One region of the Pontibacterium sp. genome, then DNA from elsewhere that is predicted to be linked to it. Evidence: predicted binding sites of a transcription regulator. Region 1 holds the regulator's gene; the other holds the start of a gene.

Region 1 (7,598 bases):
CAACCGTATGAACGATCTGGTTGATAGCTGCAACATCACCGGTCAGATTATGCTGGATGACAGCAACATCTATGACCGCAGTATTGACGTTGCAGAACTGCGCCGCCGTGTGGGTATGGTATTTCAGAAGCCCAACCCGTTTCCGAAATCGATCTATGAAAACGTGGCTTACGGCCTGCGTATTCAGGGCATCAAGAAAAAGCGTGTGATCGACGATACCGTCGAGTGGGCATTGCGCTCTGCCGCGTTGTGGGATGAAGTGAAAGACCGCCTGCACGAAAGTGCTCTGGGTATGTCCGGTGGTCAGCAGCAGCGTCTGGTCATTGCACGTACCATCGCGGTAAAACCTGAAGTTCTGTTGCTGGATGAGCCTGCATCGGCGCTGGATCCAATCTCCACACTGAAAATTGAAGAACTGATCCACGAGCTGAAGAATGATTTCACCATCGTGATCGTAACCCACAACATGCAGCAGGCGGCACGTGTCTCCGACTACACCGCGTTTATGTACATGGGTGACCTGATTGAGTTTGGTGTAACCGATACGCTGTTCACCAATCCAACCAAGAAACAGACCGAAGACTACATTACAGGTCGTTACGGTTAAGACCCAGCTGCTTGCTGAAGCGGGGATGCGCACGTATCCCCATTGGTCTATAACTGTGTAACTGCATGCATGGAGAACACACACGTGAATTTTGAAGACAACTACTCCACCCACATATCACAGCAGTTTAACGACGAGCTGGAACAGATTCGCACCCAGCTTCTGACCATGGGCGGTATTGTAGAGCGCCAGGTTAACGACGCTGTAGAAGCACTGCTAACAGGTGATGCTGACCTAGCAGAAAAATCGCGCCGTACCGATCAGCAAACCAACGATATGGAACTGCTGATCGACGAACAGTGCACCACGATCATTGCCCGCCGCCAGCCTGCGGCTAGCGACTTGCGCCTGATCACAGCGATCTCCAAAGCGGTCTCCGATCTGGAACGCATTGGCGATGAAGCCAGCCGCATCTGTCGCCACGCCATTGATCTGGCCGACGATGGCAACTCCCAGCGCGGTTATCAGGAAGTCCGTCACATCGGCAATCTGGTCCGTGAAATGGTGAAAGATGTACTGACCGCCTTTGCCCGCAGCGATACTGAACTGGCATACCGTGTAGCTAAACAGGACAAAGCTGTGGATCAGGAATACCGCACGGCCATGCGTTCCCTGATCACTTACATGATGGAAGATCCTCGTGCGATCTCCAGCAGCCTGAACGTGATCTGGGTACTGCGCAGCCTGGAACGCATCGGTGACCATGCCTGCAATATGGCTGAGCATCTGGTGTATCTGGTCAGTGGTCAGGATGTCCGTCACGCCTCGTTGAAAGAGATGAAAGAGGCCGCTCAGCAGAGCGAAGGATAAGCCTAAACATTGCAGCGCCCGCCCCCCAGCGTTTACCCGACTAGCCATTCGGGTAAACGCTCGTTTTATTACTGGACTTGCCACCCATCACTTGTGGTAACTTTGCCCTAGTGCTGTGTTAACACTCAGGGAACCAACATGCTGCAATACGTGGTCTACGCCGATCTGAACTGCCCTTTCTGTTATGCCATGCAGGAACAACTGCACGCTATGGACCTGCTAGAACAGGTTGACTGGCGGTTGATCGAACATGCCCCCGATATCAGCGTATTTAATGCGACGCCCGAGAGTCAGGCTGAATTGGCCAGCGAAGTATTTACCGTGCGCAGCCGTGCACCTCAGGTACAAGTCGCACTGCCTCCCCTGCGAAGCGACAGCCGCTTTGCCATTCTGTGTGTTATTGCCGCCCGCGAAATCGACGAAGTTAAAGCGCTCGACCTACTGACCAACCTCTACCGCGCACTCTGGATTGAAGGCAAAGATATCAGCTCTACTGCCGTGATCTACGACTGCATTGTGGAAGCTGGCCTTCCGGGTGAGCTATCGATCGAAGAAAACCATGAACTGTGCCTGCAGAACTGGCAGCAGCAATGGGAACGTGGCAGCTACAACCTGCGTATTCCGGTACTGACCACCGATAGTGATGAACGCACATTGCTCGGACTGCCCAGTCAGGAACATATCAGTGCATTCTTTGGCGGAGAACAGCCGCCGGGGCCGGTTGGCAGCTTTGATCAGTGCCATGGGCGTGATCAGCAAACCATCGCCTTTTACGGACACGACGGCGTACAGTCGATCTGGAACGTCATTGCATCGGTGCGTGAAGACTACAACATCCTGCTACCGGCATCGGTACAAGAACTGCGCGGCATGCTCAATAAGCCCGGAGAAACACCGGATCTGATTCTGCTGAACAGTATCAATCACTGGCAACAGATGCTGGAAGATACGACGGAGATCGTGCATCAGGCATCGGAGAGCCATACCCCTGTCGCACTGGTTGGCGATACCTTGTCTGATGCGGACGAGATCAAAGTGTACGAAACCGGCGCAGCCGATTATCTGGTCAAAGACCGGGCCAGCGGTATTCTCAAAGCCCGTATCCGTACTTTGCTGCTGCTTAAACGCAGCCATGACCTGCTGGAACGGGCCGCCCGCATTGATGGCCTGACCCAGATCTACAACCGCCGCGAGTTTGAGCGTAGCCTGGAAGTTGAGTGGCTGCGCGGCCAACGTTCGAAGCAGCCTCTGAGCCTGATCATGCTGGATGTGGACCACTTTAAAGACTACAACGATCATTACGGTCACCTCACCGGCGACGGCTGCCTGCAGCATGTCGCGACCGCTATTACCGAGAGCGTGAAACGTGCGCAGGATATGGTCTGCCGCTTTGGCGGTGAAGAGTTTGTTGTGCTGCTGCCGGAAACCGATCAGCAAGGCGCAGAAGTGCTGGCGGAGAAAATCCGTAAAACCGTGGAAGATCTGGCGATTGCCCACACCAAGTCATCCGCAGCCGAATGTGTCACCATCAGCTTGGGAATTGCCAGCCTGAATCCCGCTGACAACAGCAGTCCGCGGGATCTGATTCAGATTGCAGATGATGCCCTGTACAAAGCGAAGAATAACGGTCGTAACTGCGTCGCCAGTTAGTCCAGATGTAAAATCAGCAATAGAACGGGGTTAGTCGCGGATGTAATCCGCATACGGCGGATAACGCTCGATTAACCCTTCCCGTCCCAACTTCTGCATCAACGACATATTGCGCTCCGGAATGTCATCCGGATCACCATAATTCATCAATACCCGCGTCATCATGCCTTCGCGAATCAGGTGGAAACAGGGAAATGGGGAGCGATTGGTCCAGTTGGTAATATCGTTCGCGGAGACCCCGGCAAACTGATAGTGGGGATGGAAACTCGCCAGCTGAAAGACACCGCCCAGCCCTGAGCGGTCCAATAAGCCCTGCAATATATCCAGCATATCCAAGTACTGCTCGAAATCCGGTAACGCATTCGGCGTCACCAGCAAAGTCGTTGCCAGCTCATCCTCTTCACTCGCCTGAATACGGTCCAGTTCAGCGAGAAATGCCTGAATCACCGCCTCATCTTTATCACCTTGTTCAACGGCATAGTGAATCGTTGCTTGCTTCACCACAGGCGCAGCAAATGGACAGAGATTAAGGCCCACCACCATCGACTCGACCCACTGACGGGTAAGTGCTTCGGCATTTTCAGGACAATACTTGAGTGAGTGTCTGGTATTCATAGCGGCGATGCTACCTGATGGTCCCCAACAGGCAAAGGCCAGATCGCCAGAGAGTTGACGTACAGCAGACTTTTGCGCCCTGCCGGTGATAACATACGCGCAGATTTTGAAGGAAATATTGCTGTGCCTATAGCCCGAGCTCTGACTCAACCTAACTTTGATACCCGCTGGAGCTCCCTGCGTCGCCCCAGTATGACACAGGCGCCACAGGCATGGCGTAGCTGGCTGACCGACTCAGGATCACTGACAAAGCGCCTGATTGAGCTGAGCAAGGGCGACTTCCGGGTTGAGGTTGTCAGTCAGGGTTGGCAACGACCCACGCGGTCTGAAGCAAAAGCCTTACGGATGAACAGCCGCGAAAACGCACTGATCCGCGAAGTTCAATTGATCGGCCAGGGACAGCCGTGGGTTTATGCACGTACCATTGTGCCTGCTACCACCCTGACCGGACGTCAGCGGACGTTAAAGTTACTGGGCAACCGTTCACTGGGGTCAATGCTGTTTACCGATCCCACGATGCGCCGGGGTCCACTGCAAATCAGCCGCTTACGTTTGCAAGATAAAAGGACCGATGTTTGGGCCCGTCGCTCACTATTCTATCTATCCGATAAACCGTTGCTGGTCTGCGAGGTTTTTCTGCCCGCCCTGCAACAGGTAAAATAGGCTCACCAACCACAAGAAGCAGCCCATATGCAGTCACAGGCACAGCAACCCTTCAGCTTAAAAGAGAAGTTATCCGCTTACGTTCAACTGATGCGGATGGACAAACCCATCGGTACCTACCTGGTATTGTGGCCAGCGCTGTGGGCACTGTGGATTGCCGCTGAAGGCATCCCTGACCTGAAGCTACTGTTTATCTTCACACTGGGTGCTTTTCTGACCCGTTCAGCGGGCTGTGCTATCAATGACTTTGCCGACCGCAAAGTCGATGGTCATGTTAAACGCACCGCTCAACGCCCCATTCCGAGTGGCCGGGTGACGCCGAAAGAGGCTGTTATGCTGTTCAGCGGCATGATGTTGCTGGCGTTTATATTGGTGCTATTTACCAACTGGCAGACGGTGTTGCTCTCCTTCGGTGCTGTCGCGCTGACCGCGGTTTACCCGTTTATGAAACGTTACACCCATCTCCCTCAGGTAGTCCTGGGTGCAGCGTTTGCCTGGGCCGTGCCGATGGCCTTCAGTGCCGTCACAGGCACTGTGCCTTGGTATGCATGGTTGATCTATGCCGCCACACTGCTTTGGACCGTGGCGTACGATACGCTCTATGCGATGGTAGATCGCGATGATGACCTGAAGATCGGTGTGAAATCGACCGCTATTCTATTTGGGGATGCGGATAAACTGATCGTCGCCATCCTGCAAATGATCACGTTGGCTCTGCTCATCGGGCTGGGTCTGCATCTGCAGCTATCCGTCTGGTTTTTCGCAGGACTGACAGGGGCCGCTGCCCTCTTTATCCGACAGCAATATCAGGTTCGCCACCGCGAACGCGATCCCTGCTTCCAGGCCTTTCTCAATAATCACTACGTCGGTTTGATTATCTTTGCGGGTATTTTTGCGCACTATCTGAGTGCGTAAAGCCACTGATCAGGCTAGATTTTTACTTTATATGCCTCTACGCGATGGAAATACGATCAACGTCATATTAGTGTAACAATATTGTCTTGTAATGATGCGGTCTTTAAACAACCCTGAATGAGGCAGACGTCATGTCTTCTACGAAAAAGGTGCTGATCGTTGACGACGAAGCGCCAATTCGCGAAATGATCGCAGTCGCACTGGAAATGGCCGGTTACGAATGTCTTGAAGCGGAAAACGCTAACCAGGCACACGCACTGATCGTAGATAACAAACCGGATATGGTCCTGCTGGACTGGATGATGCCCGGTACCAGTGGTGTCGACTTCGCCCGCCGCTTACGCAAAGATGAGATGACCGCCGATATGCCGATCATCATGCTGACGGCAAAAGGTGAGGAAGAGAATAAAATCAAAGGACTGGAATCCGGAGCGGATGATTTTATTACGAAACCCTTCTCCCCCCGTGAGCTGGTTGCACGCCTGAAAGCCGTATTGCGCCGCACGACACCTAAAGGTGTAGAAGAACCGGTTTCTGTGGATGGCTTGACGCTGGACCCAGTCTCGCATCGTGTCAGCGCAGAGGGAAATCCCATTGATCTGGGTCCGACCGAATTCCGCCTGTTGCAGTTCTTTATGACCCATCAGGACCGCGCTTATTCCCGCAGCCAGTTGCTGGACATGGTCTGGGGTGGCAACGTCTACGTTGAAGAACGTACCGTCGATGTACACATCCGTCGCCTGCGTAAAGCACTGGGCGAGCGTCATGATTACCTGGTACAGACCGTTCGTGGTACCGGCTACCGCTTCTCGATCAACGTGGCCTGAGGTTAAGCATGCAGCGTAACCACCACTCAATGCTCAGTAATCTGTTCCTGTTCTCAGGTTTGGGGTTGCTTGTGGGGTTCGTATTCGGTTATCCCCCTGAGTTTCTTGCCGCCGGGCTCTTTATCTGGGCTCTGTTGCAGGTCAAACAATTTGGTCGCCTAACCGAATGGTTACATCGCGATAAATCCAGCGAAGAGCCCCCTGAGTACACTGGGCATTGGGGCGAGCTGTTTGATGAACTATCCCGCCAGCAAAAACGCACCGCCGCGCGCGAAGTGTTCCTGCGCAGTGTGATCAACCGCTTTCAACAATCCTCCGCCGCGCTGAATGATGGCATTGTGATCATCAACGCACAGGATAACCTGGAGTGGTGGAACCGATCTGCTGAACGTTTACTCGGCTTCAAAGCAGCCGCGGATCGCGGTAAACCGGTCATGAACCTGCTGCGTGATCCTCGTTTTATCCGCTACTACAAGCGCGATAGCTATGAGGACCCGCTCCAGCTGCCATCGCCGATCAACCACAATCGGGAATTGCAGTACCAGATCACCCGCTTCGGCGCGGGAGATCGCCTGCTCGTTGCCCGCGACATCACGCAGATGCTGCGCCTTGAACAAACCCGTCAGGATTTCGTCGCCAACGCCTCTCACGAGCTGCGTACGCCATTGACAGTCATTCTGGGGTATCTGGAAACCTTCCTTGATCATGACCTGCCACGCCCACTGCAACGCGGTATGAACCAGATGCAACAACAAGCCCGTCGGATGCAGAGTCTGGTATCCGATCTTTTGCTGTTGTCTCGTCTGGAGGCCAGTCGACAAGTCTCGGACGAACACCCGGTACAAGTCCAAAGCCTGATCCAGAATATCTATGAAGCGGCCACCGAACTGTCTCGCGACAAAGGCCATACCTTTGAGCTGGAACTTGATCAGCAACATGACCTGCTGGGTCAGGAGATCGAGCTCCACAGTGCGTTCTCTAATCTGGTCTACAACGCAGCACGATATACGCCGCAGGACGGACATATTACGATCCGTTGGTGGGTTGATAAGGACGGCGGCCATTTCTCCGTCACTGATGATGGTATCGGTATCGATGCCATGCATATCGCCCGGCTGACCGAGCGTTTCTATCGCGTTGATGAAAGCCGCTCGTCCGAAAGTGGCGGCACAGGTCTGGGGCTGGCCATCGTCAAACATGTGTTGTCACGACACGGTGGCAACCTGACCATTCGCAGTAAAAAAGGCGAAGGCAGCACCTTCACCTGTCACTTCCCGCTGGAGTATCTGATACGGGTATCCGTCAGCGACAATGATGACGATTTGGAGGATGTGGGCTGAACCCACAGATCGGATACGAAAAAGGCGTATTCCAGTCATGGAATACGCCTTTTTATTGCCAACCTAGTCAACGCTTAATGATCAAGCTTCGGCTGCTCAGGACGCGTTTCATTTCCATAGTGCCCCTCAACATGCTCTTCTACCCAGTAGCAGGTCGCACCAATGACGGCT
Region 2 (7,598 bases), on a different contig from region 1:
GGTAGATGGAATAGAACGCACCCGCTTTAAATTCTGCAGACATTTGGGTGTCACCAAAACGGCTGTGGTTTGCCAGCCACCGTTGCTGTCGACACACGGCGTAGGGATAGAGTAATCCGGCGGTGAACGCACTGCCAACGGGCAGTAAGACATAGGCGATCAGCGCCTGCACATAGCCGCCATCAAAGCCAAAGCGGATGTTACGGTAACGGGTATTAAAGTGTCGGAACATCATGGAGCGAACGATAATCCAGGGCAGCACCGCGGCGAATAGCAGCATCATCGGAAGGGCTGCGAGGGGGAAAAAATTAGTAATGACCTGGTAGAGTATAAACAGACCGAATGCGATCAGGCGTCCTTTGAGAATCTGCATCGGCAGGGCGGTATACTCGAAACTGGAACCGCCTAGGGTGGTATGTCCGTAGAAGTATTGATGCGTGCGGACTTTGGCCCAGGCTGAGTAAATACCCAGTGTCAGAATGGTCAGGCAGAGGTTGACGATCCAGATACGGAAGAATTCACCGGCTTTGCCGTGAAACTGAAAATCGAGTACCTGAGGCTTCTGTATAGCGAGCTTGGGCTGAACAGGCTTGTTCATGGTTGATATTCCTTAATCAGTCAGAAGAGGCCCCATCCCGAGGCCGTCATTAAATCGGATCAAAACAGCGCTCGGTTTCAAAGTAGTTTGGCAAAGACTTTGGAATTCCGCTGCAAATTGTAGAGTGACTTTTTCTCGGTTGGCAGAGAGCCTACCGGCACCTCTTTGAATCCACGTTCCACAAACCAGTGTGCGGTGCGGGTCGTCAGTACAAACAGCTGCTCCAGCCCCTGCAGGCGTGCCTGTTTTTCCACCGCTTGCAGCAACATATCGCCGCGATCTCCGCCCCGGTACTCCGATGAGATCGCCACGCAGGCCAGTTCGCCGGTTTTTTCCTCCGCGAAGGGATAGAGCGCAGCGCAGCCGATAATCGCACCATCACGTTCCACCAATGTGAAACGTTCGATTTCGCTCTCCAGCAACTCGCGGGAGCGACGCACCAGAATACCCTGCTCCTCCATCGGCTGGATCATCTCCAGCAGACCGCCAACATCTTCAATGCTGGCCTGACGAATTTGCTCGTAGGACTCCTGCAGCACCATCGTGCCGGAGCCTTCACGGGTGAATAGTTCGGTGATCAGCGCGCCATCTTCCTGGTAGCTGATCAGATGACAGCGATTCACACCTTCACGACAGGCTTGTACCGAGGCCAGTAAGTTACGTGACAACTCCGTATGGGGTTTATCGCTTTGCTCCAGCCCTGCCAGATAGCTGCTCACCAGCCGTTCGGCTTTCCGCGTGAGGACTTCACTGCGCAGTTGCTGTTTGCTGTCGAGTACCCCTTTGTCCGCGCCAAACAGCAGTAGCTTGTCGGCGTTAAGCGATACGGCGGTGCGGGTGGCTACATCTTCTACGGCAAGGTTAAAAATTTCGCCGGTCGGTGAGTAACCCAGGTGAGATAGCAGGACGATATTGCCCTGATCCAGATGTTGATTGATCGCTTCGCTGTCGACCCGGCGAACCTCACCGGTATGTCCCAGATCCACGCCGTCATCAACGCCGACCGGACGCGCAGTCACAAAGTTGCCCGACACAACACGGATACGGGCACCGTGCATGGGGGTGTTGGACAAGCCCATCGACAGCCGTGCTTCTATCTCGGTGCGCACCGAGGCCGCGGCCTCAATCACACAGCGCAGCGTCTCAGCATCGGTGACGCGGCGGTGATGATGCAGTTGTGGTTTCAGCCCTTGTTGGGCCAGACGGGTCTCAATTTGTGGACGCGAGCCGTGCACTAACACCAGTCTTACGCCGAGACTATTCAGCAGCGCAATGTCATGGACGATGTGGTCGAAGTTGGGGCTGGCCACGGCTTCGCCACCCAGCATCAGCACAAAGGTTTTACCCCGATGTGTATTGATGTACGGCGATGAGTGGCGGAACCAGTTAACGTATTGTTTTATATCGTTTATCACAGGCAGTACTTGGCGATCATTTGCTCTAATATCGCAACTGTAGGCTTAATCTGGTCAAAAGCCAAATACTCGTCTGGTTGGTGTGCCTGATCAATTGATCCAGGTCCCATGACAATCGTATCCATGCCCAGATCTTGAAGGAACGGTGCTTCAGTGCCAAATGCCACACTTTGGGCCGTATAGCCCGTGAGCTTTTCGGCAGTTTGTACCAGTTCAGAGCTGGCGTCATTCTGAAACGGCGGAATGCCCGGGAACAGTGATTCAGAGGTGATCTGTACGCCGAACTCCTGTTCCAGCGGTTTAACGCGCTGCGCGACCGTTTCACGTAAATTATTGAGGTTCATGCCCGGCAGTGGGCGCAGATCGTATTCGAGATCACAGTGGCCGCAGATCCGGTTAGGGTTATCTCCGCCGTGCACACAGCCCAGATTCAGCGTCGGTACGCTAACGGTAAAGTTGCTGTTGCTGTAGTCCCGCTGAAGTTCCTGACGAAAGTCGATCAGCTTGCCCAATACAGAGTGCATCGCTTCCAGCGCGTTGGCGCCCAGAGAGGGATCAGAAGAATGACCTGCGCTGCCTTTGATGCGAATGCTCTCCATCATCATGCCTTTGTGCATGTACACCGGACGCAATCCTGTTGGCTCACCGATGACTGCATAGCGCGCTTTCGGTTTGCCGGCTTCTGCCAGCGCACGTGCGCCGTTCATCGAACTTTCTTCATCCGCCGTGGCGAGAATAATCAGCGGTTGCTGCAGAGGCTGTTCGAGGAATTTTTTCGCCGCGGTAATTGCCAGTGGGAAAAAACCTTTCATGTCGCAGGTACCCAGCCCGTAGAACCGATTATCTTTTTCGGTCAATCGGAACGGATTACTGGCCCAGAGTTCATCGTTGTAAGGCACTGTATCGGTATGGCCTGACAGGACCAGTCCCCCCGGACCACTGCCCAGTGTGGCGATCAGGTTCGCTTTATTGGGCGCCCCCGGAATGGGCATGACTTCGGTTTTGAAGCCCAGATTGGATAACCAGGTTTCCAGCTTTTCGATGACGTCGAGGTTGCTTTGATCAAGGCTGGGGTTGGTACAGCTGACCGATGGACTGGCAATCAGTTCGGCAAGCATCGTAACAATATCGGGGCATTGATGGTTGGACATGGAGTCTCCGTTCTTCTTGTTATATGACCATCCCCATGACAGCAAACATGGGTGGGCGTCCGTATGGAATACCTTATTGTGCAACCATCAGGGACGAGGGTCTACGCTGGTCGGTGAAAAGTCTTAGATTCGTGTGCGGAGAGCGACAGGAAAGAAAAAGGATTTGAGGAGGCAGAAGGGAAGTTTGAAGAAGGGAAAACCTAAAGGAGCAGACGGCACTCGGTACCGTCTGCTCAACGGGGTATTAGCTAAACATGCCTTTGAACATAAAGAAGAACATGATTGCCAGACCCGCACCCGCAGGCAGGGTTACAACCCAGGATACGAAAATCGTGCCGACGACACGCAGGTTCAGTGCAGCCATACCACGCGCGATACCTACACCCAGTACAGCGCCGACCAGAGTGTGAGTCGTGGAGATCGGCAGACCGGTGCCAGATGCCACAACCACAGTCGTTGCAGCGGCCAGCGTTGCAGCAAAGCCACGGCTTGGTGTCAGCTCGGTAATGTTGTTACCAACAGTTGCGATAACTTTATGGCCGTACGTCACCAGACCGGCAACGATACCTGCGCCACCCAGCAGCAAAATCCATGCTGGCATGGCGGACTTCTGCAGCACTTCACCGCCAGCAGATACAACACCGACAATCGCAGCCAGAGGACCTACAGCGTTCGCAACATCGTTAGAACCGTGGGCGAAAGCCATTGCACACGCGGTGAACATCATCAGGATGCCGAACAGTTTCTCAACACTGGAGAAATGGTATTCTCGATCCGCATCCGCATTGGGCTGGATCTTCTTCAGCATCATGGTGCCGATAAACATGGTGAAGAGACCAAATACGATGGAGATAAGTGCACTCTGACCCCAGCTCAGATCAAGCCCAACGTGCTTCAGACCTTTAGTAAAGGTCACCATCGCGATGATAAAGCCCACCATGAAGATGTAGAACGGGATATATTTCTTCGCGTTCTTAAATGGATCTTCGGTGTCGAGTATCAGCTTCTGCACCGTTCGGAAGAGGAAGAACGATATGACCCCGGCGGTCAGAGGAGAGACCACCCAGCTCGCAACGATCTTAGCGACTTTGCCCCAGTTAACCGCATCAGCAGAAATCCCCACGGCTGCAAAGCCTACAATCGCGCCGACAATCGTATGTGTCGTAGAGACCGGCCAGCCAAAGTAAGTCGCGACGAGCAGCCATGTACCCGCTGCCAGCAATGCCGCCATCATACCGAAGACCAGTAGTTCAGGTGTACCGGAGAGCAGTGCGGGGTCGATAATCCCTTTACGAATGGTGGCGGTTACTGCACCACCTGCCAGGTATGCACCGGCGAATTCGAACATGATGGCGATGATAATCGCCTGTTTCAGGGTCAGTGCTTTAGAACCAACCGAGGTGCCCATGGCGTTTGCGACGTCGTTTGCGCCAACACCCCAAGCCATGAAGAAACCAAAAATACACGCAAGGATGACAATCGTGTCACCATACTGAGCGATGATATCCATGAGGAATAATCCTGAAAAAACTTAAGAATTAACGAGCCATCAGCAGCTGTAAACGGCTGCCAACCTGCTGCGCGCGATCCGCCAGATCACCGATCCAGTTAATGATCTGATACAGGAACATCACATCAATCGGGTTCATATCTTTTTCGATCTGGAACAGTTCGAAACGGATGCCGCGTTCCAGTTCATCGGTGCGGTGCTCCAGATCATCCAGTTCACCGATCATCTTCTCGACCAGATCGACTTCATGACCACTGAAACCACTGGTCAGCAGTTCATCCAGTTCATTCAGAGCAACCAGTGCTTTTTCCGACGTACTGAGGGCTGCGCGGACGAAATCAGTCATGTGGGGTTGAATCGGTTCCGGTATTGCCATCTGGCGACCGAGCATCAGGCCCGCAATATCCTTGGCACGGTTCGCGATCTTGTCCTGCATGCGCAGCAGTTCCAGCAGGTCCGTACGGGGTACCGGCAGGAAGATGCTCTTAGGCAGGTGTTGGCGAACCTCCTTTTTCATTACATCAGCTTCGCCTTCCAACGTTGCGATACGGTGCTGTACCTGAGAAGCAGTTTCCCAGTCATCAGCTTTTACCGCTTCGAAAAATGGAATTAGCTCTGAGGCACATTCCTGTGCTTTTGCAATGTGTTCCTGCATCGGCTTAAACGGCGAGCGCGCAAACATCTGCAAGATCGGATTATTGGTTACCATGGGCGTTAACCTGTGAGTGTAAAATTTGCGCGCCAGTATAAAGTGGCCTGTCATATGTTTGTAGTTGTATATACACGAAATATTCATGAAATTGACATCAAACTGACGCAAATCGAATTTGGACCCAAGACTGGGTTAGACTGTCGCCTGAAGTAGAAGGAAACTGTGGGTTATGGCGAAAGAAATCGAGTTAAAACTGAGTGTCAGTCGACACCACATTGAGTCTCTGAAGCAGCAGCCGTTGTTTCAGTCTCCGCAGGTGATAGATCAGGGCGCTAAGGCGTTGAAAAATATCTATTTTGACACGCCGGAACAGGATCTGACGCGGGAGCGGGTAGCACTGCGCATCCGTGAGAAAGAGGGCCGCTATATCCAGACGCTGAAAACCAGTGGTAAGGCTGAAGGTGGTTTGCATCAGCGCGCTGAGTGGGAGTGGTATGTTGATCAGCCTGAACTGGACTTTGAACTGCTGAAGCAAACCGAATGGCCAGCTGCGTTAAACGATCCGGCATTACTGGCGCGGATCAAGCCGGTCTTTGCCACGGACTTTATGCGTAATACCTGGCTGTATGATGGTGTTGGTGATGATGGTGAGCGTTTACTGATCGAGATTGCACTGGATCGCGGCCAGGCATGGATCGGGCAGGGTGAAGAGCGCAAACACGACGAAATCTGTGAGCTTGAGCTGGAATTGATGGCGGGCAGCCCAGCAGGCCTGTTTCAGGTTGCGCTGGAGCTGGGGCAGCAGATTCCACTGCTGAGTTCTGATGTCAGCAAAGCACAGCGCGGGTATCGACTCTGCGCGCCTGAGAGTTATCAGGTGCGTGAGCCTGAACAGAGCTTTGTCGAAGATGCGACGCTGGAGCTGGCGTTCTGTCAGATGTTGCAGCGTGAACTGATGCTCTGGCCGCAGTATCTGGAAGCCTGGCAGTTTACCCGTGACTGGCAGTATGTGACGTTGGCGCTGGAGTCATTGCGCAACATCGGTGGGCTGTACGAAAGCTTCAGCGATATCATTCCGGCTGACCCTGAAGGTGATCTGGACCCGTTGCTGACAAAGCTGATTCGCCAGTTACGCGATGTGGATGCTTGGCATCGTACTGCGGGTCTGATGAACGGCAATGGTCAGGCGTGGCAGCAGGAAGCGCAGAAAAAAGCGGAAGATCGTATGGAGGTGCTGTTACAGACCGTGGGTCTGGGGCAGATCGCCCTGCAGATCGGTTTGCAGCTGGTTTCATTGAGTTGGCGAACACGCTGGAGTGAGGAACACCAGCAGCGTGCGCAACGAAGATTGAATCTGGCGTGACAAAGCTCATGACCTCAGCTGTAGAGATTTGATAGGCTGGGGTCATGTCCGGTGAGCATTTTGGTTGTATCGCCTGCCGGTACAGCTGAACTCGCCGGGCTTTGATCTGATATGGCCCGGTTTGGACTCTTTTGGGAGAGCAAACGGACCATGTACACAGCGCTAACCGATACGGTAACCGAGTCACTACACCCCCTGCTGGAGCAAAACTGGCAGCGTTTTGAAGACAAACTTAACGCAGTAGAAGGGGTATCCCCCGAACTTTTGACTGAGCTGACGCGTGTGAGCGTAGGCAGTGATTTTGTATCTGAGCAACTCAGTCGCTCTCCCGTCCTGTTACAGGACCTGCTCACCAGCGGTGATTTGCACCGCAGTTACGAGCCTGACTATTACGAAACTGCGCTGACACAGCGTTTATCCGACATTGACGCCGAAAACGATCTGCATCGTGAGTTGCGTTTGTTCCGTAACCGCGAACAGGTACGCATTATCTGGCGTGATCTGACCCGCCGCGCGGATATGCGTGAAACCACCCGTGACCTGTCTTTGATGGCAGACGCCTGTATCGATGGTGCGTTGAACTGGTTATATGATTCGGCGTGTGAACGCTGGGGCACACCTTATGGTATCGGCGAGAGCGGTGAAAAAGAGCAACAACGCCTGGTTGTGATGGGTATGGGTAAGCTGGGCGCGAATGAACTCAATCTGAGCTCCGATATCGATCTGATCTTCTCGTTCCCGGAAAACGGTCAGACGGATGGCGAGAAAAAGTGCCTGGAGAATCAGGACTTCTTTATCCGCGTAGGCAAAAAACTGATTCAGGCGCTGGATAATATGACCGTGGATGGTTTTGTATTCCGCGTTGATATGCGTTTGCGTCCGTTTGGGTCGGCGTCTCCGCTGGCAGCC

The links. Region 1 encodes PhoB, which activates phosphate uptake and scavenging genes when phosphate is short. Its sites were predicted from a motif close to TGTCATANNNNTGTCANA; they were not measured.
Region 2: ABYW01_RS02850 (TIGR00153 family protein) is a predicted target of PhoB. The motif match lies at 5,432-5,449, and genes of this name have one in related genera.

The regions. Positions count from the first base shown of each region.
Region 1 is NZ_JBFGYC010000006.1:18,744-26,341, forward strand. It holds gene pstB (phosphate ABC transporter ATP-binding protein PstB) at 1-607, shown strand, start outside; gene phoU (phosphate signaling complex protein PhoU) at 692-1,417, shown strand; gene ABYW01_RS00990 (diguanylate cyclase domain-containing protein) at 1,556-3,067, shown strand; gene ABYW01_RS00995 (DUF1415 domain-containing protein) at 3,098-3,682, opposite strand; gene ABYW01_RS01000 (chorismate lyase) at 3,806-4,345, shown strand; gene ubiA (4-hydroxybenzoate octaprenyltransferase) at 4,373-5,260, shown strand; gene phoB (phosphate regulon transcriptional regulator PhoB) at 5,392-6,087, shown strand; gene phoR (phosphate regulon sensor histidine kinase PhoR) at 6,096-7,427, shown strand; gene cysZ (sulfate transporter CysZ) at 7,502-7,598, opposite strand, start outside.
Region 2 is NZ_JBFGYC010000024.1:8,051-15,648, forward strand. It holds gene ABYW01_RS02830 (YjgN family protein) at 1-598, opposite strand, end outside; gene argA (amino-acid N-acetyltransferase) at 676-2,013, opposite strand; gene argE (acetylornithine deacetylase) at 2,010-3,164, opposite strand; gene ABYW01_RS02845 (inorganic phosphate transporter) at 3,409-4,674, opposite strand; gene ABYW01_RS02850 (TIGR00153 family protein) at 4,703-5,383, opposite strand; gene ABYW01_RS02855 (inorganic triphosphatase) at 5,556-6,689, shown strand; partial or broken gene glnE (bifunctional [glutamate--ammonia ligase]-adenylyl-L-tyrosine phosphorylase/[glutamate--ammonia-ligase] adenylyltransferase) at 6,840-7,598, shown strand, end outside.